4 regions of the Pseudarthrobacter sp. NPDC058329 genome follow, and region 2 is predicted to be linked to each of the others. Evidence: riboswitches for the same ligand, from Rfam matches in the RefSeq annotation. Region 2 holds a riboswitch; each other region holds the start of a gene.

Region 1 (7,219 bases), on a different contig from region 2:
GCCACGTCAGCATCACCTGGCCGCAGGAGATCCAGGGATTCACATCGCACACGGTGGTGTGGTTGGGGTCCTGCAGCACAGCCAGCTTTTCCAGGACCAGTGTTCCCGAGGCCAGCCAGCCGATGATCCCCGTGGCCACCAGCAGCCAGCCGAAGGGCCGGTTCCGGGTTATCGCCGGAACCGCGCCTGTTGTCCTGCCGGCCGGGAGGCTGTCCTGGTTCAGGCTCCGTTCCTGGGCAGGGGTGCCGCTGAGGGGGGAGATGCTGGGCATTGGTATGGCGTCCTTTTCATCCGGTGCTCCTTGCCTGATTGTAACGCCGCAGGCTGGAAGGACCATCCAGGGGAGCGGGAAAAGCCAGCGGATTTGGCGCCGCCTCCACCGTGATTTAGTCCGGGTATGAGAGAATGAACTTGGCTGGAAGCCGATCCACATTCGGACTCCGGTCCGGTGGCTTGTTCCCAAGACCGCCAATGACGAGCAGGGCAGGCATCGGTCTCACCGGCGCAGTCTCCCGCGACTCCATTGAGCGGCACCTGGTTGTGGCATGTAGAACAACGGGTTTCAGAACATCCCACCGGCCCCCACGGGCTGCCGCACCCCACTGCCGGTGCGAACCTGGGGGTATCCACTTGACTTCTGTCAACGCCTGCGGGTTTTGACAATATGTGCCCCAATGGGTGCCGGATGTGGCGGTACGTCAGGGGCAGGAGTGTTGCCACATATGGATAATGAACAAGTTTCAGCCGTTAACGACGAAGCAGCGGCCACCGAGGCCGGCGCTGCCCCCAAGAAGACCACGAGGACGCGCCGGAAGGCCACGCCCAAGGCCGAGGCCCTGATCCCGGAAGTTGGCCTCCCGGAAGCCGGTTCGGCAGGGAGTACCCCCGCCGGCGTCGATGCTCCCGCTGCGGGAGCGGATGCGGCGGAATCCGCTGCGCCGGAGGCCAAAGCTCCCGTCCGCCGGACGCGCGCCCGGAAAAAAGCCGAAACCGCTGAACCCCTTCCGGCGTTCGCGGAAGATGCAGAACCTGAAGCAGCGGCCGGCGTCCAGGCCGCTGCCGGCGCAACCCCTGATGCCGCCGCAGGTGCCGATGCGCCTGCGCTTTCCGCCGGAGAGCTTCCAGCGGGGGAGCCGGCCGCCGGGGCGGCTGAAACGAAGCCTGTCCGTCGCCGCCGGGTTGCCACCCGGAAGACCTCCGCACCCGCACCCGCTGCCGAAGCCGAAGCCGTACCTGCACCGACCGGTGCCGAGCCGGCCGATGTCCAGGCAGCCGATGTTCCGGCAGCGCCTGAAACCGAAGCTGCCGTGCCTGCAGAAGCAGCTGCCCAGCCTGCAACGGCAGAGGCACCAGCAGAAGAAGCCGCCGAAGAAAAAGCCCCCGCAGTGGCTGTCCCCCAGGCTGAAGCGCCGCAGGCAGCAACTCCGGAGGAGCAGGCGCCCGCGGCTCCTGCCAGCCCCTTCGGCTCCCTGTTTATGGAACCTGCTTCCCCCACCTCCGTGCTGTTCCAGGCGCCTGACCTGAGCACCGTGGTGCGTCCGGTGCCCGCCGCTGTGGAAGAAGCAGGAGAGGACGACGCCGAAGAGAGCGATGCTGAGGACGCCAACGGACGCCGGAGGCGCCGGGGCCGGGGCCGCCGGGGACGCAGCCGTACCGGCGAGCGTGAAGCGGACGCCGACCTTGAGGGCAGCGAAGGTGCCGGCGAAGACGCTTCGGACGACGCCGACGAGGACTCCGCCGGTCAGCTCGAAGAGGGCGTAACGTCCCGCCGTCGCCGCCGCCGCCGCCGTGGCGACCAGGACCTTGAACTGACGGGCGGGGGAGACGACGATCCGCCCAACACGGTCACCCGCGTCCGTGCGCCGCGCGCCGTGAGCGAGCCGGCCGTGAGCAACCGCGTCACCAGCGTTAAGGGATCCACCCGCCTGGAGGCGAAGAAGCAGCGCCGGCGCGAGTCCCGTGACACTGGCCGCCGCCGCACGGTCATCACCGAGGCCGAGTTCCTGGCCCGCCGTGAGTCTGTTGACCGGCAGATGATTGTTCGCCAGCGCGACGACAGAATCCAGATCGCCGTCCTCGAAGACGGTGTCCTGGCCGAGCACTTTGTGTCAAAAACGCAGCAGGACTCCCTGATTGGCAACGTGTACCTGGGCAAGGTCCAGAATGTGCTGCCCTCGATGGAAGCGGCGTTCGTGGACATCGGACGCGGCCGCAACGCCGTCCTGTACGCCGGTGAAGTGAACTGGGAAGCCGTCAACCTTGAGGGCAAGCAGCGCCGCATCGAAAACGCCCTCAAGTCCGGTGATACCGTCCTGGTCCAGGTGACCAAGGACCCCGTGGGCCACAAGGGCGCCCGCCTGACCAGCCAGATCTCACTGCCCGGCCGCTACCTGGTGTTTGTGCCCGGCGGCTCCATGACCGGCATCTCCCGCAAGCTGCCCGACGTCGAACGCAACCGCCTCAAGCGCATCCTCAAGGACCGCCTCCCGGAGCAGGCAGGCGTCATCGTCCGCACCGCCGCCGAGGGCGCTTCCGAGGAAGAGCTGACGCACGACATCAACCGGCTGCGGGCCCAGTGGGAGGGCATCGAGAGCCAGTCGAAGTCCACCAAGATCCTCGCCCCTGAGCTGCTCTACGGCGAACCGGACCTCACCATCAAGGTGGTCCGCGACGTCTTCAACGAGGACTTCTCCAAGCTGATCGTCTCCGGTGAGGAAGCCTGGGACACCATCGAGGCCTACGTCACCTACGTGGCGCCGGACCTGGTGGGCCGCCTTGAGAAGTGGACCAAGGACCAGGACATCTTCGCTGCCTGGCGCATCGACGAGCAGATCCACAAGGCCCTGGAGCGGAAGGTCTTCCTGCCGTCCGGCGGTTCGCTGGTGATCGACCGCACCGAAGCCATGACCGTGGTGGACGTCAACACCGGCAAGTTCACCGGCAGCGGCGGCAACCTCGAAGAGACCGTGACCAAGAACAACCTCGAGGCTGCGGAGGAAGTGGTCCGCCAGCTCCGTCTCCGGGACATCGGCGGCATCATCGTCATCGACTTCATCGACATGGTCCTCGAATCCAACCGCGACCTCGTTCTCCGCCGCATGGTGGAATGCCTGGGCCGTGACCGCACTAAGCACCAGGTGGCCGAAGTGACGTCACTCGGCCTGGTCCAGATGACGCGTAAGCGGATGGGCACCGGGCTCCTGGAAGTATTCGGCGAGCAGTGTGAAACGTGCGCCGGCCGCGGCGTTGTCACCCACGACGACCCCGTGGAGCACCGGCGGGCCAACATCGTAGCCGCCGAGCACCACGTCCAGCGGTCCGACAGCCGGCCCGAAGCCCGCAGCGAAGGCCACCGCGCCGACGCCCAGCGCATCGACAGCAGCCAGCCCGGCGCCCGCCCGGACCGCAAGCGCCGGCGCGGCCGCGGGGGCCAGCAGCCTGAGGTTGCCCCGGCGGCTGCCGTCCACGTCCACACCGTCCAGCCCGACCCCTCGGACGCTGAGAGGCACGCCAAGGCTGAGGCCACCCGGCTGGCCCTTGCCAACATCGCCGCCGCCGCGCACGCAGCGCACCTGCACGACGACGAAGTGGCGGCAGCCAGGCAGGCGGCCGCTGACCAGGCGGCCCCTGCAGCGGAGGCTGTAAAACGCGACGACGAGGCGCGCCCGGCTGCCGTACTCACCTTCGGTGGGGAGAAGGTGGTGTTGCCGTTCGTTGAGCATGCAGAAGAGCAGCAGCAGAAGCCGGCCCTGACCCTGGACCGGCTCGCTGAAGCCTTCGCCCACCTCGGCCAGCCGGCGCCCGCTGAAATCCGGCTGGAGCAGGCAGAACCGGAGCAGAATCCTGCAGAGCCCGTGGAAGCGGTGCAGCCCGCGCAGGTGCCTGCCGTTGCGGCCGCTGCTGCAGCACCGGAAAAGGACTACACCGACCACACACTGGAGCAATCCCGGCAGCGCCGGCCGCGGCGCCACCGCAGTGCCAGCCGCGCCCAGGGAGCTGCCAACGAAACCACCGTGCAGCACCACGAGAGTGTGGCGGCAGCCAGCACAGGGCATACCCACGAGGCCAAGGCCCCGGAGCCGGCAGGCGCCGCGGGAGAGGCGGGCGCTGCAAAACCGGCCGCTAAGCCGGCAGAGGCGCCCATCATCCTCGGCGTCGGGGTTCCGGCCTCGGAACTCTAGGGGCCGCAAGTACGGATGCCCGGCCAGCCACAGCAGTGGCTGGCCGGGCATCGCGCGTTAACGCCACGGGATCCAAGGGCCGTGCGGGCCCCCAACCGGGCAGGGCAACCCAAAGGCAGGGTGGCTGGTCGCAAAGTGTCACCTTCGGTCCCCGCCTGGGAAAAAAGCTAGGCTGGGGAACCGACACGGGGTGCCGCGCAGAGGGCCGGCTGAGATTCACACCCGTTGAACCTGTCCGGCTAGCACCGGCGAAGGGATGTCTCTTTGTCTACGACTCTTGTAATGCCCACTGCCACCACGGCAACCTTCACTACGGCACCAACAACGCCAGGCCGGCCCATACCGCGGGTCCTTTCCATTGCCGGTTCCGATCCTTCCGGCGGCGCCGGCATCCAGGCCGACCTGAAAAGCATCGCCGCCCTTGGGGGCTACGGAATGGCTGCCGTCACTGCCCTGACCGCCCAGAACACGCGCGGCGTCAGGTCCGTGCACGTGCCCCCCGCAGCGTTCCTGGGTGAACAGCTGGATGCCATCAGTGACGACATCGGCATCGACGCCGTCAAAATCGGGATGCTGGGCAACGCCGAGGTCATCGAGGCGGTGGGTGCGTGGCTCCGGAAGGTGCGTCCCGCCGTCGTGGTCCTGGACCCGGTGATGGTTGCCACCAGCGGGGACCGGCTCCTGCAGGAGTCCGCGGAAGCGGCACTGCGCGGGCTCCTGCCGCTGGCACACCTCATCACCCCGAACCTGGCGGAGCTCGCCATGCTGGTTGGCGGGGAACTGCAGGACAGCTGGGACGGTGCGCTGGCACAAGGCCGCGCCCTTGCCACTGCGACCGGTACAACAGTGCTGGTCAAGGGCGGCCACCTGGCTGGCAACGAGTGCCCCGATGCGCTCGTTAACACCGCTGGCCTGCTGACCGGCGAAGTGGTGGTGGTGTCGGGGGACCGGCTGGCAACGCGGAACAGCCACGGCACCGGCTGTTCACTGTCCTCTGCCATGGCAACCGCCCACGCGCGGCTGGGGGACTGGGAGGCGTCACTCCGGGAAGTCAAACCCTGGCTGGCCGGGGCCCTGGAGGCATCCGAAAAACTGGAGGTGGGAACCGGCAACGGACCGGTGCACCACTTCCACCACCTGCAGCCGCTGCCCTCCGAAGGCAGCTTCGCCGCACAACTGTGGGCTGAGGCGCAGCCGGACCTGGACGACATCTATGCCCTGGACTTCATCCGCAACCTGGCCTCGGGCAGCCTCCAGGAGCAGGAATTCGGGTACTACCTCGCCCAGGACGCCATCTACCTCAACGGCTATTCCCGGGTTCTGGCCAGGGCGAGTGCGCTGGCGCCTACCGAGGCCGAGCAGCTCTTCTGGGCTGCTTCTGCCGGGCAGTGCCTGGAGGTCGAGTCAGAACTCCACCGTTCCTGGCTGAGCACGCGGACGGTCCAGCCCCGGCTGGGCCCCGTGACCAAGTCCTACGTGGACCACCTGACGGCGGCATCGGCGTCGGGCAGTTACGCGGTCCTGGCGGCGGCCGTGCTGCCCTGCTTCTGGCTCTACGCGGAGGTGGGGGCCACGCTCCACGCCCAGTTCGTTGCCGCCGGTGAGCCCTCAACACACCCTTACGCGGACTGGCTGCGCACCTATGCAGACGAAGAATTCGCAGCCGCCACCCGCAGGGCTATTGCCATAGTGGATGAAGCGGGCCGCAAGGCTTCCGCCGCGGACCGGGCCGCCATGTTGACGGCGTTCAAGCAGTCCTGCCGCCTCGAAGTGGACTTCTTCGACGCGCCGCGCATCCACTCCTGACCATGCAAAGGCGGCGCAACCGGTACTATGGTGGGGCACGGTGCGGACGCCGGAGTTGAGCTGTGGTACCTATCACAGTGAACCCGCCGGAACCAGCCTCATTTGCGGCCGAAGACAAAATTAGCGTATTCTAGATCTTCGGTGCTTACGCCAACACTTGGGTTATGACCCCACGGCGTTGAGGCACAGCGAGAAACCAGGCTTTTATTGGCCGGTTCCGCACGCAAATTTAGTAATAAACGTCGAGAGAAGTGAGTTCCCAAGTGGTGTACGCGATTGTCCGCGCAGGCGGCCGCCAAGAGAAGGTTTCCGTTGGAGACTTCGTTACCCTGAACCGCGTCGCCGGTGGAGCTGGCAGCACCATTCAGCTGCCCGCACTGCTCCTGGTCGATGGTGACAAGATCACCACCGCCGCTGCTGACCTGGCCAAGGTAACTGTTACTGCTGAGATCCTGAACGACCTCCGTGGTCCGAAGATTGTGATCCAGAAGTTCAAGAACAAGACCGGTTACAAGAAGCGCCAGGGTCACCGCCAGGAACTGACCAAGGTCAAGATCACTGGTATCCAGTAACCTTCGTTACTGTTCAGGTTTTTCAGCAGATCCCCAGAATTTAGAGGCAGGCATTTCAAATGGCACATAAAAAGGGCGCGAGCTCCACTCGCAACGGTCGTGATTCCAACGCTCAGTACCTCGGCGTCAAGCGCTTTGGCGGCCAGGTTGTTTCCGCAGGCGAGATCATCGTCCGCCAGCGTGGCACCCACTTCCACCCGGGCGCCGGCGTTGGCCGTGGCGGCGACGACACCCTGTTCGCACTGACCCCGGGAGCCGTTGAATTCGGCACCCGCCGCGGTCGTCGCGTCGTCAACATCGTTGCTGCTGCAGCTGCAGAGTAACAAAAAGTTCTGAAGCGGTGGAGCGGGCCAGATGGTCCGCTCCACTGTTCTTTTAACCGCATTACAATCGTCTTGGCGCCCCGCGGCGTCCAGGAAACAGCACTGAGGAGATCCACGTGGCCAGCTTTGTAGACCGGGTAGTACTGCACGTATCCGGCGGTACCGGCGGCCACGGATGCGTCTCCGTCCACCGCGAGAAGTTCAAGCCGCTGGGCGGGCCCGACGGCGGCAACGGCGGCAACGGCGGCGACGTCATCCTTCGCGTGGACCACCAGACCACCACCCTCCTCGACTACCACCACGCACCCCACCGCCACGCCACCAACGGCGGCCCGGG
Region 2 (7,219 bases):
ACGCGAGTGGCGGCCGGGCTGGCCGCCCCGCTGTTCGCCGTCCTGCTCCTGCTCCCCGTTCCGCCGGCCGGAGCGGCGCCGTCGCCCGGCGAGGGCAACCAGTCAACACTGGGCAACGACATCTCCTGGCCCCAGTGCGACAAGTCTTTTCCGGCAGGTCAGGCCTTCGCCGTTGTCGGCGTCAACAACGGCTTGGCCAACAGCACCAATCCTTGCCTGAAGGAACAGCTCGAATGGGCCGCTGCTTCATCGGGCGTCACGCCCCAGCCCAAGATATCCCTTTACGTCAACACCGCGAACCCGGGAAGCAGCGGCTCGTGGTGGCCCGCCAGCAACGAGTACCCCATAGGATCGGCCGTCCATAACCCCTATGGCTCCTGCGAGGACGGGGACTACGGGAAGGCGTGCGCGTACATGTACGGCTGGGCCAAAGCCTACGACGACGCCTACATCCGCGGAATTACCAACCCCTCGGACTATTTCTGGTGGCTGGATGTGGAAACCGGGAACTCCTGGTCCACCACGGACAAGGATGCGAACCGCACCGTGCTGGAGGGCATGACGGACTTCTTCCACAGCATCGACGTCAAAGGAGTCGGGATCTATTCAACCGGCCTCCAGTGGGGCCGGATCGTGGGGACCGTCAGCAGTTCGAGCAACCTCTACTCGCTGCCGAGTTGGTTAGCCGGTGCCCGCACTGTCACCGGGGCCAAAGCCAAGTGCGCAGACCCGCCGTTGACCGGCGGCGGCGACGTCACGCTGACCCAGTTCGTGTCGAGGAATTTCGACTACAACCACTCCTGCGACTAAGCCGGCGCCCAGCCTCCGGAGGGCAGCTTCCGTCAGCTCCCCAGCCACACCATGTTCCAAGTGCCAGCCCACATGGCGGCAATAAACGCCGCGCCTGCCATCACCACGCCGCCGGCCAGGACCCACACGTCCAGTCCGCTGTAGGTGGATTCCCGCGCCCACGTCCGCTTACCCCCACCGAAGCCGCGCGCCTCCATGGTGACGGCCAGCCTTGAAGCACGCCGGATGGCTTGAACCAGGAGACCGAAGCTCTGCCCCAGCGTGGCCTTCACCCGTTCCAGGGCACTTCCGCGGGAACCGACGCCCCGCGCACGGCGCGCCATCCCGATGGTCTGCCATTCTTCTGCCAGCAGCCCCACCAGCCGCATCGCGGCCAGGGTTCCCAGCACAAACCGGTGCGGAAGGCGCGCCTTTTGCGCCAGCGCGTCGGCCAGGTCCGTTGGATCGGTACAGCTCATCAGCAACACCGCCGGCAGCGCAATCGCCAGCCCACGCAGCATAAACCCGAGCCCCAGCTCCAGCGAGCCTTCGCTCATGCTCCAAATGCCGACGTCGATCAGCGTCCTTCCGCTGTCGGCAGCCAGGATGGAGGTACTCCAGCCACCGACGGCGGCGGCAAGGATCAGCGGCCACCCCCGCTGCCACAGCAGCGTCAGGGTGAGACCCGCCAACGGGAACAGCAGGAATTCAAAGACGAGCGCCACGGAGGCGGACACCCAGTCGATGGAGAGCGCGAGGACGGCAGTGATCAGGAAAACGGCTGCGAACTTGCTCAGCGGGTTGGCGCGCGTCAGGAGGGCGCGGTTGCCGCGCAGGTTCAGCTCCCGCCTCATGGTGCCACCGCCGCTGCTGCCAAGCGCAGTTCCGTTCCGCCCAACGCCGCAGTGAATTCGGCATCGTGGGTTACGGACACCACGGCGGTGCCGGCGTCCAGCAACTCGGACAGGAACGATGCCAGCTCGGCCCAGGTGTTGGCGTCTTGCCCGAAGGTGGGTTCATCCAGGACCAGGACCTGCGGATGGGCGGCGAGGACAGTGGCTACGGAGAGCCGCCGCTTCTCCCCGCCCGAAAGCGTGTAAGGGTTCGCATCAACGAGTTCGGTGAGCCGGAGCCGCTCCAGCAGTTCGTCCACCCGCTCCTCGCCGCGCCCCAGGTGCCGCGGCCCAAAGCGCAATTCATCCAGCACGTTCCCGGTGACGAACTGGTGCTCAGGTTCCTGGAACACCGTGCCCACACGCTCAATCAACTGCTCCGCTTTCCACCCGTACGGGTCGATTCCCCCGCCCCTGCTGAGTGCCAGGGTGGCGGAAACCTTCCCGTCGACAGGCTCCAGCAGCCCGGCGAGGGTCAGCGCAAAGGTGGACTTTCCTGCCCCGTTGGGCCCGGTAATTGCCAGCGACTGCCCTGCACGGACCTGCGCGGAAATCCCCTGTTGCACCGGCACCGGCGGCAGCTTCCGGAAGCCCTTGCGGCGGGCACGTTGCCGCGATACGGCCAGTTGCTCGGCGGCAAGCAGCAGGTCCCCGGCACCGGGGCCCGGATCGGACGCGCGGTCACGGGTAGCGGGGACGTAGCCGGGCACCCAGACCCCGGCTTCGATGAGCATGCTCCGGGCTTCGCTGAGCACCTGATCCGGCGGCCCGTCCAGGAGCACGGCCGGATCGGCAGAAGATCCCGGCTGCAGCACCACAATGCGGTCCACCAGGTCCTTCCACACGGCCACGCGGTGTTCCACCACCACCAGGGTTGCCCCGGTCTTGTCGAGGCAACGGCCAACGGCGTCGCGCACCTCCACCACCCCGGCGGGGTCCAGGTTGGCCGTGGGCTCATCCAGGAGAATCAGCCCGGGCCGCATGGCAAGGATGCCCGCGAGCGCCAGCCGCTGTTTCTGGCCACCGGACAGCTCCGACGTCGGGTGGTCCAGCGGCAGGTGGGAGAGCCCGACGTCGTCCAGCGCCTCGTGCACGCGGGTCCAGATGTCGTCGCGGGGCACGGCCAGATTCTCGGCACCGAAGGCGACGTCGTCGCCGACCCGCGAGAGGACCACCTGGGTCTCCGGGTCCTGCTGCATCAGTCCCGCCCGGCCGCGCTGCCCGCGGGGGGAGGCGCCGTCAATCAGCAGCGAACCCGACTCGTCGGAATCGCCCGCCTCGCCGTCGTCGTCGTTCGCATCGCCCAGCACCCCTGCCAACGCATGCAGGAGCGTGGACTTGCCCGCTCCGGACGGGCCAAGAAGAAGCACGCGCTCGCCCGGCTGGATGTCGAGGTCAAGGGCACGGACAGCCGGCTTGGACCGGCCGCCGTGCCGCCAGCCCCAGCCGCGGGCGGCGACTGCAGCCGGCCGCGCCGCCACCGAGGCGCCGTGCACGGAAGGAGCAGTCATCAGGAGAAGACGGGCTCCGTTGCTGCCTTGCGCGACGCAAAGGAGCCCAGGACTCCTGTCTTCGCCAGCGCGCGCGTGGCGATCCAGGACAGTGCTCCGGCGATCACGGCACCCGAAACGGCGGTAAAGATGATGTACGCCAGCTTGTCCCCGCCGGAGTAGGCGATGTTCCAGCCCCAGGGCGCGAAGGAGTCATTGAGGCCGCAGAAAAGCCCGGCAGCGGCGCCGGCGAGCAGGGATACCGGCAGGTTGAACTTCCGGTACACGAAGATGGCGAAGATGATCTCGGCGCCGAGGCCCTGGACAAACCCGGAGAACAGAACGGACGCGCCGTACTGCGAACCCATCAGCAGTTCGCCGGTGGCCGCAACGGTCTCGCAGAACAGCGCTGCGCCCGGCTTGCGGATGATGAGCATGCCCAGCACGGCCGGGATCATCCAGCCGCCGGCCAGCAATCCGGTGAGCGGCGGGTAGAGGGCGTTCATGGGCGCCGAGACTGCGGCCGCCCCCTGGGACCAGGCCCAGAAGATGACGCCGCCGGCGATGGCGATCAATGCTGCCACCACGATGTCCACGACGCGCCAGGACCTGCTGGTGGTCTTCTTGATTGCTGTAGTTGCCATGCAATTCCTCCTGAGGAACAGGAGGGGAAAGCACGGCAACGGCACGCCGCTGCGGTGCTTCGAGAACTCGACTCCCTTGCGCCGGTACTAACCGGATCAGGTTCGAGGGTCTGCGGCTGTCCGCACTCTCAGCGCCCACCTGCGGATCCTGGCTTGGCCAGTGATGCCCGACGGCGGCGCTCCCCTGTCGTTAATAGTTTCTGTGGGTAAATAATCGCCCTGGTGGGCGGGGTCCAGTTTACACCGGAGGAGGGGTAGATTGTGGGCCATGACTGCCAATTCCCCGCATGTGACCGAGTTCGATCCGGATTCCGATGACATCCAGCCGGAAGGATCACTCCAAGCACTGATTGCCCGGATTGAGGGCGAAATCCGGGAGCTCCAATTGCCCGGCTTCTCCATGGACGATGCACTGAACCTGGGTCTGCTGCTCGTGGAGTTCGGTAAGGAGGGCCAGTTTCCCATCGCGATAGACATCACCAAGGGAGAGCAGGTCCTGTTCCACGTTGCCCTGGCCGGTGCCACCCCGGACAACGAGCACTGGATCCGTGCCAAGCAGCGGACCGCGGCCCGTTACGAGGTGCCCTCCTTGCTGGTGGGGCTGCGCGCCCGGGTCCGCGGTGGACGGATTGAAGACCACGCCTGGTTCGATCAGTCGCGGTATGCCGCTCACGGCGGCTCCTTTCCCGTGTACGTTGCCGGGGTGGGCGCAGTCGCTACAGTGACGGTTTCGGGGCTTCCCCAGGTGCAGGACCATGACCTTGTGGTCCAGGCCCTGCGCGAAATCCGCAGGTCCATGAAGTCGGAGTAACGCCTGGGTCAACCACCGTAATGGACCCCCTGGAACGCCCGGAGTACATTCAAAGCAGGTGGCGGAAGTTTCAAAGGAGGGGCGCCATGCTCGGTAATGCAGCCGACAACCAGGTGCGGGCGGCGGTGGACAAGGCCGCGGAGGAAATGATCTACATCGGCCCGGACCACCCCTACTATCCCCTGCTGGCGGAACTGGTGTCCGCCGTCGGGAGGGCCTGGCAACAGGGGTACGAGCATGGCCGCCACGGCGGGCACCATTCAAACCCCTACGTGTGGAGCACCTCGGAGGGTTGAGGGGCCACCAGCGGCTGCGGGAGCTGCAGCCAGCGGCCGGGAAGACGGGTCCAACAGCAAAATGGACGCACTTAGCTTAAATTAGTAATCATGCTTACTATGTTGTCTCCAGGCTTTTGAGGAGACAGGTCATGACAGTCAGCACCCGCGCCACCGGAGCGAGGACAGGCCTGCAAACGGCGGCCCTCGCAACGGGCGGCGTCTTCCTGCTGGTGGGTGTCGTAGGGTTCATCCCCGGAATCACCAGCAATTACGGAGCAATGGGTATGGCCGGGCACGGCTCGAGATCCTTGCTCATGGGCGTTTTCCAAGTTTCAGTCCTGCACAACGTGGTGCACCTGGCCTTCGGGGTGGCTGGCACGCTGCTTGCGAGGACACACCAACAGGCAAGGAGCTACCTCATCTACGGGGGAGTCATCTACCTGGTTCTCTGGCTGTACGGCCTCCTGGTGGGCGATGAGACCCCGGCCAACTTTGTCCCCCTTAACGGCGCTGACAACTGGCTGCACCTTGCCCTGGGCCTGGCCATGATCATTCTCGCCATCCTGCTGTCCCCGCGGACCACCTCACGCCGCAGCCGCGAACGCGACCTGAACGCCTAGCCTTAACCAAAGCCGCCACCGTCGACGGTGCAGCACCGGCAGCGCCGCAGCCGCCCGAAGGAGCATCATGAAGATCCCGGAACCCAGAGGTCCCATCAGCACCGCCCTGTTCAGTGCCCTGGCAGTTACAGCCGGGACAGACGACGCCGCCGCGGGCGTCGAGGAATTGCGCCGGCATGTTGCGCCGCACCTGGGTGCAACTACCGACATCATTGGGGACGACGACGTCCAGCTGGCACTTTTCTGCCTCTACGAGCTTCATTACTCCGGCCTCGAAGGCGTCGGGGACGAGTGGGAATGGGAGCCGGGCCTGATCCACGTCCGCCGCCTGCTCGAAAGGCCATTCGAAGAAGCGCTGCGGGCAGCTGCCCAATCAGCAGCCGGGGAGCTGGACCTGCCACCTGCGGCAAAGATGACCAGTGATGCCGTCGCCGACGTCCTGTTCGGCCTTGCCGCCACCGATACCGGACCCAGCGTGTCCAGGTACGTCGCCAAGAAGGCGACCCTGGATCAGCTCAAGGAGTTCCTGGTCCACAAGTCCGTCTACCAGCTCAAGGAAGCGGACCCGCACACCTGGGCCATCCCTCGGCTCGCCGGCAGGCCTAAGGCTGCACTGGTGGAGATCCAGGCCGATGAGTACGGCGGCGGACGTCCGGAACGCATGCACAGCGCGCTGTTCGCCCGCACCATGCGGGGCTTGGGAATGGACGACCACTACGGCGCCTACCTCGACGCGGTACCGGCCGTGTCCCTGGCCGCGGTAAATATGATGTCACTGTTCGGGCTCAACCGGCGGCTCCGCGGCGCCATCACCGGCCACCTGGCCATCTACGAGATGACCTCTTCCCAGCCCAACCGCCTGTACGGCAACGGCTTCCGCCGGCACGGCTTCGACGCCGAGGTCACCCACTACTTTGACGAGCACGTGGAAGCCGACGCCGTCCACGAGCAGATCGCCGGCCGCGACCTCGCAGGAGGACTCGTGGAGGCCGAACCCGGACTGCTCGGGGACGTCCTCTTCGGGGCGACTGCTGTGATGGCGATCGATGGCAGGCTTTCGGCGCACCTTTTGACCTGCTGGGAAAACGGAGAGAGCTCGCTGAGGGCGGCAGTGCCGGCAGCAGCGTGAGCACTACAGCCATCGGGCGGTCCGCAGAGTACATCCTGCCGCTGCGCTGGACCGGGGATTCGGAACTGCCGGACCTCGCCGCCTACCTCGAACTCCTCTCCGGCTGGATACCTGTCACCGTGGTTGACGGCTCCAGCCCGGAGCTGTTCGAGCGGCATCGGGCCGCTTTCCCGGCTGCCGTCCGTCACCTCCGTCCGGAGCCGGGCGGCAGCGACGGCTCCAACGCCAGAGGCAACGGCAAGGTGGCCGGGGTGATGACCGGCGTCCGCTCCTCCATGGCAGAGCTGCTGGTGATAGCGGACGACGACGTGCGCTACACGTGCGAATCGCTCACCGCCATCATTGCTCACCTTGAGTCAGCGGACGTTGTGCGGCCGCAGAACTATTTCGACCCCCTGCCCTGGCACGCCTGGTGGGATACGTCCAGGACCCTGATCAACCGGGCCTGGTCTGCGGACTTCCCGGGTACTCTAGCCGTGCGCCGGAGCGCCCTGTTGGCCACCGGCGGCTACGATCCGGTGCTGTTCGAGAACCTGGAGCTGATCCGGACGGTCAAGGCGGCCGG
Region 3 (7,219 bases), on a different contig from region 2:
CACTCAGGCCCAGGGCCTTGTTGATCAGGCCCCAGCGGGGCATGTCGTCCCAGTCCACAAAGGTGACCGCGGTGCCCTTGTTGCCGGCCCGGCCGGTGCGGCCCACGCGGTGCAGGTAAATCTTTTCGTCTTCCACGCACTGGTAGTTGATCACGTGGGTGACGTCGTCCACGTCGATGCCGCGGGCTGCGACGTCGGTAGCCACCAGGACATCCACCTTGTTGTTGCGGAACGCGCGCAGGGCCTGTTCGCGGGCGCCCTGGCCCAGGTCGCCGTGGATGGCGGCGGCGGCAAAGCCGCGGTCCACGAGTTCCTCGGCCACCTTGGCGGCGGTGCGCTTGGTCTTGGTGAAGATGATGGTGCGGCCGCGGCCGCGGGCCTGGAGGATGCGCGCCACCACTTCAATCTTGTCCATGCTGTGCGCACGGTAGATCAGCTGCCGGATGTCACGCTTGGTGAGGCCCTCGTCGTCGGGATCTGCGGCGCGGATATGGGTGGGCTGCGTCATGTAGCGGCGTGCCATCGCGATGACCGGGCCGGGCATGGTGGCGGAGAAGAGCAGAGTCTGGCGGACAGCCGGCGTGCCTGCGATGAGGGTTTCGACGTCGGGCAGGAAGCCCAGGTCAAGCATCTCGTCAGCTTCGTCCAGGATGACGATCTTGACGTTCTTCAGGCTCAGGTGCTTCTGCTTGTAGAGGTCGATGAGGCGGCCGGGTGTTCCCACCACGATCTCCACGCCCTTCGTCAATGCCTCCACCTGGGGCTCGTAGGCACGGCCGCCGTAGATGGTGGCGATGCGGGCGTTGCGCTTCCGGGACGCCGTCTGTAGGTCATTGGCCACCTGCACGGCGAGTTCGCGGGTGGGCACGATCACCAGGGCCTGCGGCGCGCCGGGCACGGCCAGCTTCTCGTAACCGGGATCGTCCTGGCCCACCACCCGCTGGAGGGCGGGGATGCCGAAGCCCAGGGTCTTGCCGGTGCCGGTCTTGGCCTGGCCAATGATGTCGTGGCCGGACAGGGCCACCGGCAGGGTCATGGCCTGGATGGGGAAGGGGTGGGTGATCCCGGCGTCGGCCAGGGATTCCACGATGTCGGCACGGACGTTGTAGTCCGCGAAGGACTTCTCCTCGATTTCGTGGGGCAACTCGTCCGAGATGATGGTTTCTTCGGGCTCGAGAACTTCAGTGCCGGACTCGTCGGTCAGGAGCTGGTGGGTATGCAATTCACTCACTGTGGAGTTTCCTTATTCATTTGGGCAATGGCGCTGCCTGCTCAACGGGCCGGCCGCGAGGCTGTTCCGGAGCACGCTCGAAGCGCGCACGCAATTCCAGTGGAAGCCGATCGCGGGCTATCTAAATGCTGGCACTGGTGACCAGCGGGTGTATATCAAGATCGCGTAGGGGCGGGCTTGTTGGTTTCAAATCAAGGAAATCAACGACCGGGCATCCATTTCTACTTCTTCAGTCTAGCCGCAGGCAGCGCAAATCCCGGCTTCGCGGCCCGGCGGCTCTGCGGCACCGCTACTCCACGAGCTCGAAATGGACTTCCCGCGTTGCGATATCCGAGGAAACCAGGCGGACCCGGACTTTGGTTCCGGACTCCAGTTCACCGGCGCATCGCGCGGTGACAGCGGGGTCGGCGATCTGGATAATGCCCGAACCGCCATTGCCGTTGCCGTTCTTCCCGTTCCCGTTGCCGTTTTTGCCGTTCTCTTTTTGTGGTTTGGACCCGGAGATCACGATCGCCTCGAATTCCTGCCCGATGTGGTTGACCAGCAGTGCCGCCTCCACGGTGTCCAGGGCCATGCGCTCCATCCGCGACGCCAGCTGGTCGGACCCGGCCATGATCTCCGGCAGCGACGGAAGAGCCTTCCGCGCCCACGCCGGCACTTCGCCGCCGTTGCTCAGGGCCTCGCAGATCACCAGCACAAAGCGGTCCACCAGGCGGCGCAGCGGGGCGGTGGTGTGCGCGTAGGCGGCGCCGATGGCCGACTGGTGAGCGTCCTCGGGGACGGAGCCGTCAAAGGCGGTGTAGGCGGCCCCCCGGAACAGCGTGCCGGCCGAGTGCATGATGGCCAGCTGCCGGGGTTCGGTGGGGTCCAGGCTGCGCAGGTATTCGCCGTAGCTGACTTCACCGTCCCAGGGCTTGCCAAGGGCTTCGGTCTGCAGCCGGAAGTGGTTCAGCGAGCGGTCGTCCGGGGACGGCATGGTGCGCAGGATTCCCACCTTCCCCGCCAGCATGAGCCCGGCCGCCGCCATCCCTGTCATCAGGGATATCTGGGCATTCCAGTCCTCCACGGGAAGCTGGGGAGCGGCGGAAATCCGGTAGCCGCCGTCGGGAAGCTGGACAATCTCCTGTTCCGGCATGTTCAGGCTGGCGCCGCCGCGGGCACGTTCCAGCTCCACACGCTTGAGGCCCACCTCTTTGAGGAGCTGCAGCACCGGTGAGGCAGTGCCGGCGTCCAGCTCGGCCTGCACACCCTTATAGCTGAGCTTCGCGCGGCTGCGCATCCGGGCACGCTGCACTGCTGCGGACTTCACCTCGGCGGCGCTGTCCAGGCGGAAGTCCCACACGAACGCAGAGCAGTCCTGGCCGGGGAGGAGGCTGCCGGCCTGCTCGCTGATGACTTCCGGATGCAGCGGGATGCGCCCGTCGGGCGCATAGAAGGTCTGGCCCCGGCGGCGGGTTTCCGCGTCCAGTGGCCCGCCGGGGGTCACAAAGGCAGGGACATCGGCAATGGCGTACAGCACGTGGTACCCGTCGCCGTCGGGCTCTATGAACAGGGCCTGGTCCAGGTCCGTGGATGATGCCGGATCGATGGTGATGAATTCGACGCCGGTGAGGTCGTGGTCAGGGAGCTGCAGGGATTCAACTGCAGCTTTCGCGTCAGCCACCGCCTCCTCAGGGTAGGCGCCGGGCAGCTCAAGCTCGGTCCGCAGGGCACCCAGGGCAGCCTCGAGCGCGTTGTTGTGCTCATGGACGTTGGGAGCCAGCCGATGGTGTGACACGAAAATCAGCCTAGCCCGAATTCCCGCCATAGTGCAGGCATCGGCCCGGAGTGCCGTCCTGCCAGGCCCTGGGCGCCACAGCCCGCCGTCCAGCCCCCCGGAGGTGCAACGTCAGGAGTTGGGTGCGTCCAGGGCAGCGAGCAGCGAGGCTGCGGCGGCTGCGGGATCGCTGGCCTCCGTAATGGCGCGGACCACCACAATCCTGCGTGCGCCTGCGTCCACCACTTGTTCCACGTTGCGGTGGTCGATGCCGCCGATTGCGAACCAGGGAACGCCGTCGTCGGACGGTCCTTCCTGCCGCGCAGCTTCGGCGGCGTACCTCACCAGGTCAAGTCCCACGGCCGCCCGCCCGGGCTTGGTGGGTGTGGCCCACACCGGGCCCACGCAGAAGTAGTCCAGCCCGGCGGGGCCGGCCGCCGCAGCCAGGGCGGAGTCCACCTGTTCCGGTGCATGGCTGGACAGGCCGATGGCCGCGTTGCCGTTGAGCAGCGTGCGCGCAGCGTCCAGGGGCAGGTCCTTTTGGCCGATGTGGAAGACCGGCGCGCCGGACAGGACGGCGATGTCCGCCCGGTCGTTGACGGCCCACAGCCGGCCGTGCCGCTCTGCCGCCTCCTTGAGGACCGCCAGGAGTTCCAGCTCTTCGGCTGCCTCGATGGTCTTATCCCGAAGCTGGATGATGTCCACCCCGCCGGCGAACGCCGCATCAACGAACTCCGCGAAGCCGCCGCGGTCCTTGCGGGCATCGGTGCAAAGGTAAAGGCGGGCGGCGCTGAGGCCGTTGCTGACCTTGGCGCTGCTGAGGACTTCGGTGCCGGCGGCAGGGGTTCTGGACACATTCATGGGGAAAAGCCTAGTTCCTCTACACTTGCCTCGTACTGCGGGAGCCCGCGGCAGCTGTCACAAAGCGCCGGGCTGAGAGGGCGTCAGAGCCGACCGCTTGACCTGATCCGGTTAATGCCGGCGTAGGGAAGGAGACACATGAGTGCATCATGGGACAGCCCTCCGGGCAGCCCGCGCAGGCGTGCGGACAGCATCATCGAGGCCGACGTGGCAGTCATCGGCGGCGGAGTTATCGGCCACAGCATCGCCTGGGAGGCGAAGCGCTCCGGCCGCACCGTGGTGGTCATCGACGACGCCCCGGGCTCCGGCGCCAGCTGGGCTGCCGCCGGGATGTTGGCTCCGGTGAGCGAGCTGCATTACCAGGAGCAGGATCTCCTGGACTTCATGCTGGACGCCTCCGCCCGCTGGCCGGCCTTCGCCGCCGGACTCACGGCAGCGTCAGGGGCAGACCCGGGATACATCACGACGCCGACCCTCGCCGTGGGTGCCGACGCCGCCGACCGCCGGGCACTGATGGACCTGCGCGCCGTCCAGCAGGCAAACGGCCTGGCCGTTGAGCCGCTCACGGTCCGCGACGCACGAAAACGCGAGCCCCTGCTCAGCCCGGGGATCGCGTGCGCGCTGGACACACCGGCCGACCACCAGGTGGACCCGAGGCTGCTGGTCGCCTGCCTGCAGACCGCATTGGCCGGCGACGGCGCGGCGGACAAAGGCGGGAACAATAACGGAGCCGGAGGGCAGGGCACTGCAGCAGCCGGCGCCGTCGACGGCTATGCGGTCCTGGCCAGGGCAGCCGGGCTGGTTTGGCAGGACGGAGCGGTGGCCGGAGTTCGCCTCGCGGGCGGCGGAACGGTGCTGGCCGCCGAAACTGTAGTGGCGAACGGGCTCCACGCAGGAGCGCTGGAAGCATTGCCCGCTGATTTGCGCCTGCCGTTGCGGCCCGTTTACGGGGACATCCTGCGGCTCGCCGTGCCCCGGCATCTGCAGCCGCTGGTCACGTCCACCGTCCGCGGGCTGGTGCGCGGCGTACCGGTGTATATCGTGCCGCGCCGGGACGGCACTGTGGTGATCGGGGCAACCCAGCGTGAGGACGCGCCGTCGGCCACGGATGCCGTGTCTGCCGGGGGCGTGTACCAGCTCCTCCGCGACGCGCAGGTGCTGGTTCCCGCCGTGGCCGAACTCGAACTGCTGGAGGCCACTGCCCGAGCCCGGCCCGGAACTCCGGACAACGCGCCGCTGCTCGGGCGGGTTCCCGCCGCTGGCGGGAAGGGCGCCCGGGACTCCGGATACATAGCCGGGCTCATCATCGCCAGCGGGTTCTTTCGCCACGGAGTCCTGCTGGCGCCTGCCGCCGCCGCCGTCTGCCGGGAACTCCTGGACGGGCAAATGGACGCCCGCTGGGCCGCGTTCAACCCGGACCGCTTTTCAACCAGTCCGGGTGCCCGCCTGACCACTGCCCGCCTTAGCCACACACCGCCCACGAAGGAAACAGCATGAACATCACCTTGAACGGAACCCCGCACCTTGTGCCCGAGGGGGCCTCCATCACAGTGCTCGTCAGCCAGGTCACCGGGCGCCCGCTCGCGGCCAGCGGCCAGGCCAGCGACGGCCGGAAGCTTGGCGTTGCCGTGGCGCACAATTCCCAGGTGGTGCCGCGAAGCCAGTGGTTTGCCACCGCGCTCGCGGACGGCGACGACGTTGAGCTCGTTACGGCAGTACAGGGAGGCTGACACCATGACCGAAACCATCACCACCCCAAACCTGGCAGGCCACGACGACCCGCTGGTGATTGACGGCGTCGCACTTGCCTCGCGGCTCATTATGGGCACTGGCGGCGCGCCCAGCCTGGACGGCCTGGGCGCGGCCCTCCTCGCCTCCGGGACGGGACTGACCACGGTGGCAATGCGGCGGTATTCCAACGCGGAGACGGGCTCGCTCTTCCAGCTGCTGGTGGACCACGGCATCCGCGTGCTGCCCAACACGGCAGGCTGCTTCACCGCGCGGGACGCCGTGCTGACCGCAGAACTCGCGCGTGAGGCGCTGGAGACCGACTGGGTGAAGCTGGAAGTCATTGCTGACGAGCACACCCTGCTGCCGGACGCCGTCGAACTGGTGGACGCCACGGAACAACTCGTCAACCGGGGTTTCAAGGTTTTTGCGTACACCAACGATGACCCTGTCCTGGCGCTGCGGCTCGAGAACCTCGGGGCCACCGCAGTGATGCCGCTCGGGGCGCCGATCGGTACCGGACTGGGCATCCTGAACCCGCACAACATTGAACTGATTGTGTCCCGCGCCTCAGTGCCGGTGGTCCTGGACGCCGGCATCGGCACTGCCTCCGACGCTGCGTTGGCCATGGAACTGGGCTGCGACGCCGTGCTGCTGGCCACAGCGGTAACGCGCGCCCAGAATCCTGCCCTGATGGGGGAGGCCTTCAAACACGCGGTGATCGCCGGTAGGCTGGCAAAAGCGGCCGGCAGGATACCGCGCCGCGAACATGCACTGGCATCGTCGGCCATGGAGGGCCGGGTCGAGTTCCTGTAGCCCGCCCCCGGCGGCCGCGGACGCCAGTTCCCAGGCGAGGAGCAGCTATGGCCGGCAAGGATGTTCTTTCTCCCGAGCGGCTCGAGGACGCCCTGGCCGTCCTGCCCGACTGGCTGTACCGCGGGGGTGCGCTGGTGACGGTCTACAAGCTGCCGACGGCGGCTGCCGCACTTGAGCTGATTGCCGCCGTCGGGCGCCTCGCCGAGGAGCAAAACCACCACCCGGACCTGGACTGGCGCTACAACCGGGTGTATTTGCGCTATACCTCCCATGACGCCGGGGGAGAGGTGACAGCCCGCGACGTGGGCGCCGCCGAGGCGGTTCGTGAAGCTGCTGCCGCGCTCCGGGCAATTGCCGAGCCGGCCAAACACCCAGCGGGTTCTTAACCGCCCGTGACCACTGCCCCGGGGGCAGTGGTCACGGTGGTGGGCGGCCCGAAATCAGATTAGAGCCTGAGGGCCTCGGTAAGCCGTTCCAGGTCATGCCTGGCCCTTACGCGGCCCAGGAAGAGGGCCACGGCAACTGCTGCTGCCGCGCCCAGAACCATGGGAAGGACCCAAGGCAACCACGTCGTTCCCGGCCGGTAGCCAAAGCCGGCGGCCATCAGGATGATCCAGCTGAGCGCTCCCACACCGACGCTCACGGCGGCGGGCAGGACTACTCCGTATTTCGTGTGCCGCTTGTCGTTGGCCCAGACAATGAAACCAGCGGCGGCCGTCACCAGCACCACAATGGTCAGCGAAAGCATGGCTCTCCTTGGAATACCCGCCCTGAGGGGCGTACGGCTAGAACTGGCCGAAACCTACGCGGCGGACTTCTTCGGCTCC
Region 4 (7,219 bases), on a different contig from region 2:
GTGTTCAATTCACTCTCTGACCGGTTGACAGCAACCTTCAAGAATCTCCGCGGCAAGGGCCGCCTCACTGAGGCGGACGTTGACGCCACAGTCCGCGAGATCCGCCGCGCCCTCCTGGACGCCGACGTTGCCGTTCCCGTTGTCCGTGAATTCACGGCCCGCGTGCGCGAACGTGCCCTGGGTGCCGAAGTTTCCGGTGCGCTGAACCCCAGCCAGCAAATCGTCAAGATCGTCAACGAGGAACTGGTGGAGATCCTCGGCGGCGAAACGCGCCGGATCCGGCTGGCCAAGAACGGTCCCACCATCATCATGCTGGCCGGCCTCCAGGGTGCAGGTAAAACCACCCTCGCCGGCAAGCTGTCCAAGTGGCTGAAGGCCCAGGGCCACAGCCCCATGCTGGTGGCCTGTGACCTGCAGCGCCCCAACGCCGTCACCCAGCTTCAGGTGGTTGGCGAACGGGCCAAGGTCCCGGTCTTCGCCCCCCACCCCGGAGCCACGTCTTCAGAACTCGAGCACCCTGCCGGGGATCCGGTAGAGGTTGCCCGCGCCGGTGTTGAGGAAGCCCGCCAGAAACTCCACGACGTCGTTATCGTGGACACCGCAGGCCGCCTTGGCGTCGATGCGGACATGATGGAGCAGGCACGGCAGATCCGCCGCACCATCGTGCCCAACGAGGTCCTGTTCGTCATCGACTCGATGATCGGCCAGGACGCCGTGAACACGGCGCTCGCCTTCGATGAGGGCGTCAACTTCACCGGCATTGTGCTGTCCAAGCTCGACGGCGACGCCCGCGGCGGTGCCGCCCTCTCGGTCGCGTCGGTCACCGGCAAGCCCGTCATGTTTGCGTCCACCGGCGAAGGCCTGGACGACTTCGAGCTCTTCCACCCGGACCGGATGGCGTCCCGCATCCTGGACATGGGTGACGTCCTCACGCTCATCGAGCAGGCCGAGAAGTCCTGGGACAAGGACGAAGCCGCCCGGATGGCGAAGAAGTTCGCCGACCAGGAGGACTTCACCCTTGACGACTTCCTGGCGCAGATGCAGCAGATCCGCAACATGGGCTCCATGAAGAAGATGCTCATGATGATGCCGGGTGCGCAGAACATCCGCCAGCAGCTCGAGCAGTTCGATGAGCGCGAGATTGACCGCGTGGAAGCGATCGTCCGGTCCATGACGCCGCACGAGCGGGTGGCTCCCAAAATCATCAACGGTTCTCGCCGGGCCCGCATCGCCCGCGGTTCGGGTGTGCACGTCTCCGAGGTCAACGGCCTCCTGGAGCGTTTCGCACAGGCACAGAAGATGATGAAGAAGATGGCGCAGGGCGGAATGCCGGGCATGCCTGGGATGCCGGGAATGCCCGGTGCAGGCGGCGGCGCCCGGAAGAACGCCAAGAACGCACCGAAGAAAAAAGCCAAGTCGGGTAACCCCGCAAAGGCTGCCCAGGAGCGCAAGGACGCCGAAGCCCGCCGTGCGAATGCCGCCAAGGCGCTGCCCACCGGGGCGTCCTTCGGCCAGCAGGCAGGCGACTTCGATCCTTCGCAACTGAACCTGCCCAAGGGCTTCGACAAGTTCCTCGGCCAGTAGCCCAAGTTCCCAACCAGGTAGCGCCAAGTGACGTTTTGACGGTTCATAACGACACTTGGCGCTACTCCGTTGGGATGTCAGTACCGTGGAATAGGGTTGGGTCATGTTCAAGCAGAGGGTAGTGTTCGTGCACGGCGCCGGAAGCTTCGGCTCCGCGGCCTGGCCGCGCCAGCACGGCATGGCACTGTCCTACGACGCTCTCTTCCTGCGGCGTCACGGATTTGATGCTGTGGCCGAGCCGGTCGAATCCTCCTTCGAGGAGGACGCCGCCATCGTGTTGCGGTCCCTTGCCGACGACGGCCGCGGCGCCGCAGGCGGGCATGTCGTGGCGCACTCGCAGGGCGCCATCGCAGCCATGATGGCCGCCGTTGAACGGCCGGACCTGGTCTTTTCGCTGACACTGGTGGAACCCGCCTGCCTGTCGCTCACCGCCGAACTCCCGGCCACGGCAGCCCACATCGGCCTCATGCGGCCCCTGTTCGACGTCCGGCACCAAATGAGCGACCAGGACTTCCAGCGTGAGTTTGTGCGGCGCGTCTACGCCACGGACCTGCAGCAGCCGGCCACTGCGGAGGAGAAGCGTTCCGCCCGGCGGCTCCGGCTTCAGGCCCCCTCCTGGGAGGCCCCGCTGCACATAGTTCCGGGCGTCCCCACCCTTGTCCTGACCGGGGGATGGGAGCCGCTCTATGAGGAGATTGCCGGTTACCTGCGGGAAACCGGCGCCCTGCACCGCACGGCGGCGGGAGGGCACCGGCCCCACGACTCCCGCGAAGGGGACCGGATCATCCGCTCCTTCCTCAGTGACGTCAGCCGGGTCCAGTCAGCACGGGCCTCTTAGCGCCTCAGCCCGTGGCGACGCGCGGTTCCGGAAGGTAGACCTTGCCGCCGGCGGCCAGGAATTCCTGGCTCTTGCCCCTCATGCCGGAGGCCATCGCCGCCAGGGCCGCCTGCGATTCCGCTGAACCGTACTCGTCCCGGATATCCTGGCTGATCCTCATGGAACAGAATTTGGGACCGCACATGGAGCAGAAATGCGCGGTCTTGGCAGGTTCCGCCGGGAGGGTTTCGTCGTGGAAGGCCTCGGCCGTCACCGGATCCAGGGACAAAGCGAATTGGTCCCGCCAGCGGAACTCGAAGCGCGCCTTGGATAATGCATCATCACGTTCGTGCGCGCCCGGATGGCCCTTGGCGAGGTCTGCCGCGTGCGCGGCGATCTTGTACGTAATCACCCCGGTTTTGACGTCGTCCTTGTTCGGCAGCCCGAGATGTTCCTTGGGGGTGACGTAGCAGAGCATCGCGGTGCCGTAGCGGGCGATCTCCGTGGCGCCGATGGCCGAAGTGATGTGGTCATACCCCGGCGCCACGTCGGTAACGAGCGGCCCCAGCGTGTAGAACGGCGCGCCCTTGCACAGCTCCTGCTGGCGTTCCACGTTTTCCCGGACCAGGTGGAACGGAATGTGGCCGGGGCCCTCCACCATCACCTGCACGTCGTATTCCCAGGCACGCTGCGTCAGCTCGGCCAGTGTGTCCAGCTCGGCGAACTGCGCGGCATCGTTGGCGTCCGCCGTTGCCCCCGGACGCAGCCCGTCGCCGAGTGAAAACGCGACGTCGTACCTGGCGAAGATTTCGCAGAGCTCATCGAAGTGTGTGTAAAGGAAATTTTCCCGATGATGCGCGAGGCACCAGCCGGCCATGATCGACCCGCCGCGGGACACGATGCCAGTCACCCGGTTCGCGGTCAGGGGAACGTACCGGAGCAGGACGCCGGCGTGGATGGTCATGTAGTCCACGCCCTGTTCGCACTGTTCCATGACTGTGTCGCGGAAGATTTCCCACGTCAGCGCATTTGCTTCGCCGTTGACCTTTTCAAGGGCCTGGTAGATGGGGACGGTGCCGATCGGAACCGGCGAGTTGCGGATGATCCATTCCCTGGTGGTGTGGATGTCATCGCCCGTGGAAAGGTCCATCACAGTGTCGGCACCCCACGAGGTGGCCCATTGCAGCTTGTCCACCTCTTCGGCGATGGAACTGGTGACTGCCGAGTTGCCGATGTTGGCGTTGATCTTCACCAGGAAGGCCTTGCCGATGATCATTGGCTCGGATTCAGGGTGGTTGATGTTGTTGGGGATGATGGCCCGGCCTGCCGCCAGTTCGCTCCGCACCAGCTCCACGTCGCAGTTTTCGCGCAACGCCACGAACCGCATTTCCGGTGTGATGACGCCCTGCCGGGCGTAGTGCATCTGAGTCACTGTCTTGCCTTCGACGGCGCGGCGGGGCGTCGGCCGTGCGCCCTTCCACTCAGCGCTGGCAGCCCCGCGGCGGACTGCGGAGCGGCCGTCGTCGAGCAGGTTCCGTCCACGGCCGCCGTAGGATTCCGTATCCCCACGGGCGGCTATCCATTCCGACCGGAAAGGGGCGAGGCCACGAACGGGGTCGCTGCCCGGTCCGGCCGTGCGATAGGTACGGAAGGGGCCGTTGGCCTCACCGTTGAGCGAGGGCTCCAGGGCTATCTCGGTGACGGGCACCCTGATGCCTGACTGCGCGTCCTCGATGAAAGCCAGCGAGTGTGACTTCAGGGACTGGGTGACAGGTTGCTGGTCCTGGCCGTCTGCCGCGCCGGACTGCATTTGGGCAGGGCTCAGCTGTTCATTTGGTGCACTCAAGGAATACTTCACTTCCTTCGCCGGCATTACCCGGACAGGTTCAACGGTCGCAGGCTGCCTCAGCCCGATCTCAGCCCCTGCAGGGGCACCCGTGTGGTCACAACGAAGCTACCACAACCCCCGGCGGACGTGGAGGACGCAGCGGGACACTGCCACGTCGGGTGGTGCTAGCCTGTCCGGGCGGGAGAGAGGCAAAATCCATGGCACAAATCATCCAGTTCACAGGGACGGTCCTGACCGGGCCGGACAGCGAGGAGCGCGGGCTCTGGTCCGTCGACGGCAGGCTCACGTTCCACCGGCCGGCCGGGGAACCGGACACGATCCTGGACGGCTGGGTGCTGCCGGGGTTCGTTGACGCCCACTGCCATATCGGCCTGGGGCCCGGCGGCGCAGTGGACTCGGCTACGGCGGAGGAACAGGCCCGGACCGACCTGAACGCGGGCACACTGCTGGTGCGGGACGCCGGTTCCCCCGCGGACACCCGCTTCCTGCAGGACAGCAGGAATGCCCCGGTGCTGATCCGCGCCGGCAGGCATGTCGCCAGGACCCGCCGGTACCTCCGGGGCTTCGCTGAGGAAGTGGAACCGGACGGTTTGGTGGAAGCCGTCCGGAAGCAGGCACGCGACGGCGACGGCTGGGTCAAGCTCGTGGGGGACTGGATCGACCGCGACGCCGGTGACCTCGCGGCGTCGTTCCCTGCCGCCGTCGTCAGGGACGCCGTCCAGGCGGTGCACGACGAAGGCGCCCGGATCACCGCCCATTGCTTCGCCGAAGACACGCTGGACCAGATGCTGGACGCCGGCATCGACTGCATCGAACACGCCACCGGCCTCCTGCCACGGCACCTCCCGCGGTTTGCGGAGCAAGGCGTTCCCATTGTGCCCACCCTGATCAACATCGCAACGTTCCCGGACATCGCCGTCCAGGCAGAGAACAAGTTTCCCCGGTACGCCGCACACATGCGCGCCTTGTGGGAGCGCCGGGCAGAGCGGGTGCTGGAGGCGTACGAAGCAGGGGTGACAATTTACGCCGGTACCGATGCCGGCAGCGTCATCCGTCATGGCAGGATCGCGGATGAAATCCTTGCCCTCCACAGGGCCGGCCTGCCGATTGCCGCCGCCCTTGACGCCGCCAGTTGGGCCGCCCGGAAGTGGTTGGGGGTGGAATGCCTGCAGGAGGGGGCCCGCGCCGACGTTGTGCTGTGCCGGGAGGATCCGCGGAAGGTGCCGGAAACAATCAGCGGGCTGGCACACGTAGTGCTGGGAGGCAGCGTCATCCGCTGACGCCGGCCATGGGACTGACTTTGCTGCACTTGGAATAAATTGAAGCTTCAAGTAATTTTATTAGTCATAGGCCCCCAACCCCGAAGGGCCCCAGCACCGGGAGTTCCCACATGACTGCAGAAGCCACCAGCCAGGACCTTCTCCCCGCCGATCTCGCTATGGGCACCGTGATGCTCAAGGTCGGCGACATGAAGGTCATGACCGATTACTACCAGCGCGCCCTCGGACTTGAGGTGGTCGCCGAGCAGGACGGCGGACTCTACCTCGGCCGCCTCCGTAAGCCTTTGGTCCACCTCGCCCCCGCTCCCGGGCTGGACCTCCCGGGCAGGGGAGAGGCAGGTCTCTTCCACACCGCGCTGCTTTTTGAGAACCAGACAGACCTCGCCGCCACCGTCGCCACCGCTGCCCGGTTTGAACCCGGCTCTTTCACTGGCAGCGCCGACCACCTCGTCAGCGAAGCCTTCTACTTCAATGACCCCGAAGGCAACGGCATCGAACTCTACTGGGACCGGCCGCGGAGCAACTGGTCCTGGAATGGCACGGACGTGGTCATGGACAGCCTGGCCCTGCCGCCGCAGCGCTACCTGGAACAGCACCTCACCGAGGAATCCCTTGAGCGCCAGCGCGCAAGCGTGGCGGGGGTGGGCCATGTCCACCTCCAGGTGGGCGATGTCCAGTTGGCCCGTGACTTCTATGTAGGAATCCTCGGGTTTGAAAAGACCGCCGGCTGGCATGGGCAGGCACTGTTCGTCTCGGCCGGCCGCTACCACCACCACATGGCCATGAATGTCTGGAACAGCCGTGGTGCGGGCCCCCGCAAGGACACGCTCGGCCTGGGCGAAGTGCTCATCGAGGTGCCGTCGGGAGACCACGTGGGGGCGCTCGCGGACCGGCTGAAAGTTGCCGGGCTGCCGGCGCACCACACCGGCGCGGAACTGCAGTTCGAGGATCCCTGGCGCAACCGGATCCGGGTAGCTGTCCGCTGAAGCCGGCGCCCCCGGGCCGGGGGCCTGCCGCCCGGACTGCTGTGCGGCCGGCCCGGATAGTGGCGGGCCGTGTACTAGGCTGAAGCCGAACGGCCGGGGCGGCGGGTGCCGCCTGCGTGGGCCGCACCGTCGACGGAATGAGGGCAATTCCCATGGGCTTCACCGAAATCTTTGTGGCCACCCACGACGGCGCGCTGAAGCGCGCCGGAATCCTGGACCAGGGGGGAAGCGCGCCTGCCGGCGACGCCGTGAGGATCCAGGGAATCAGCGATTTCGAAGTGGAACAGCTCGGTGACCTCGCCGGCACCGCCGTGCATGCCGGAGGAGCCGACTACGAGCTGACCATGGTGGATGTATCGAGCGATTCGCTCCTGGCTGTTCCAGCTGCCATGGTCCGCGCCCTGGCGGACCTGCTCTCCTATGAAACTGAGGGGGAAGGCAACGTCCTCGACGACGTTGCCGAGCAGTGGGCCGCCCAGGATGACATGCCGTTCGAAGCGGCGCAGGCGCGCGCCTATGTTCAGCACCTGGCGGAACTGGCTGCCCGAATCGACGACTCGGAACGGACCGGCCTGTACGTCTGGTCCTCCTGACTCCGGCGCCGGCGTCACCTCCGGCGTCCCTGCCGGTGGCGGCGGGCGGGGTGTCAAGTCGAAATCCGGGCGCTCATCTGGCACAATAAACAGGTACTCGATCTGCGTGG

What was found. Region 2 has a riboswitch for thiamine pyrophosphate ahead of ACFVYC_RS05790 (ECF transporter S component). Riboswitches for the same ligand answer to the same signal wherever they lie in the genome.
Region 1: it holds a riboswitch for thiamine pyrophosphate, as region 2 does, so the genes downstream of both, thiD (bifunctional hydroxymethylpyrimidine kinase/phosphomethylpyrimidine kinase) here and ACFVYC_RS05790 (ECF transporter S component) in region 2, are expected to answer to the same signal.
Region 3: it holds a riboswitch for thiamine pyrophosphate, as region 2 does, so the genes downstream of both, ACFVYC_RS01465 (FAD-dependent oxidoreductase) here and ACFVYC_RS05790 (ECF transporter S component) in region 2, are expected to answer to the same signal.
Region 4: it holds a riboswitch for thiamine pyrophosphate, as region 2 does, so the genes downstream of both, thiC (phosphomethylpyrimidine synthase ThiC) here and ACFVYC_RS05790 (ECF transporter S component) in region 2, are expected to answer to the same signal.

What each region holds. Positions count from the first base shown of each region.
Region 1 covers NZ_JBHVZR010000001.1:714,335-721,553, forward strand. The annotation lists gene ACFVYC_RS03400 (vitamin K epoxide reductase family protein) at 1-271, opposite strand, end outside; gene ACFVYC_RS03405 (Rne/Rng family ribonuclease) at 723-4,181, shown strand; TPP riboswitch at 4,358-4,455, shown strand; gene thiD (bifunctional hydroxymethylpyrimidine kinase/phosphomethylpyrimidine kinase) at 4,464-5,987, shown strand; gene rplU (50S ribosomal protein L21) at 6,251-6,559, shown strand; gene rpmA (50S ribosomal protein L27) at 6,619-6,882, shown strand; gene obgE (GTPase ObgE) at 6,999-7,219, shown strand, end outside.
Region 2 covers NZ_JBHVZR010000002.1:281,865-289,083, forward strand. The annotation lists gene ACFVYC_RS05775 (hypothetical protein) at 1-810, shown strand, start outside; gene ACFVYC_RS05780 (energy-coupling factor transporter transmembrane component T family protein) at 843-1,643, opposite strand; gene ACFVYC_RS05785 (ABC transporter ATP-binding protein) at 1,640-3,193, opposite strand; gene ACFVYC_RS05790 (ECF transporter S component) at 3,193-3,816, opposite strand; TPP riboswitch at 3,872-4,012, opposite strand; gene ACFVYC_RS05795 (heme-degrading domain-containing protein) at 4,085-4,627, shown strand; gene ACFVYC_RS05800 (hypothetical protein) at 4,714-4,923, shown strand; gene ACFVYC_RS05805 (DUF4383 domain-containing protein) at 5,055-5,525, shown strand; gene ACFVYC_RS05810 (iron-containing redox enzyme family protein) at 5,593-6,654, shown strand; gene ACFVYC_RS05815 (glycosyltransferase) at 6,651-7,219, shown strand, end outside.
Region 3 covers NZ_JBHVZR010000001.1:291,312-298,530, forward strand. The annotation lists gene ACFVYC_RS01450 (DEAD/DEAH box helicase) at 1-1,231, opposite strand, end outside; gene ACFVYC_RS01455 (RNB domain-containing ribonuclease) at 1,521-3,008, opposite strand; gene thiE (thiamine phosphate synthase) at 3,120-3,848, opposite strand; TPP riboswitch at 3,876-3,994, shown strand; gene ACFVYC_RS01465 (FAD-dependent oxidoreductase) at 3,987-5,345, shown strand; gene thiS (sulfur carrier protein ThiS) at 5,342-5,578, shown strand; gene ACFVYC_RS01475 (thiazole synthase) at 5,583-6,392, shown strand; gene ACFVYC_RS01480 (4a-hydroxytetrahydrobiopterin dehydratase) at 6,440-6,778, shown strand; gene ACFVYC_RS01485 (hypothetical protein) at 6,838-7,140, opposite strand; gene ACFVYC_RS01490 (DUF3107 domain-containing protein) at 7,178-7,219, opposite strand, start outside.
Region 4 covers NZ_JBHVZR010000001.1:613,812-621,030, forward strand. The annotation lists gene ffh (signal recognition particle protein) at 1-1,584, shown strand; gene ACFVYC_RS02875 (alpha/beta fold hydrolase) at 1,688-2,422, shown strand; gene thiC (phosphomethylpyrimidine synthase ThiC) at 2,427-4,211, opposite strand; TPP riboswitch at 4,243-4,350, opposite strand; gene ACFVYC_RS02885 (amidohydrolase family protein) at 4,448-5,530, shown strand; gene ACFVYC_RS02890 (VOC family protein) at 5,641-6,516, shown strand; gene ACFVYC_RS02895 (hypothetical protein) at 6,669-7,109, shown strand.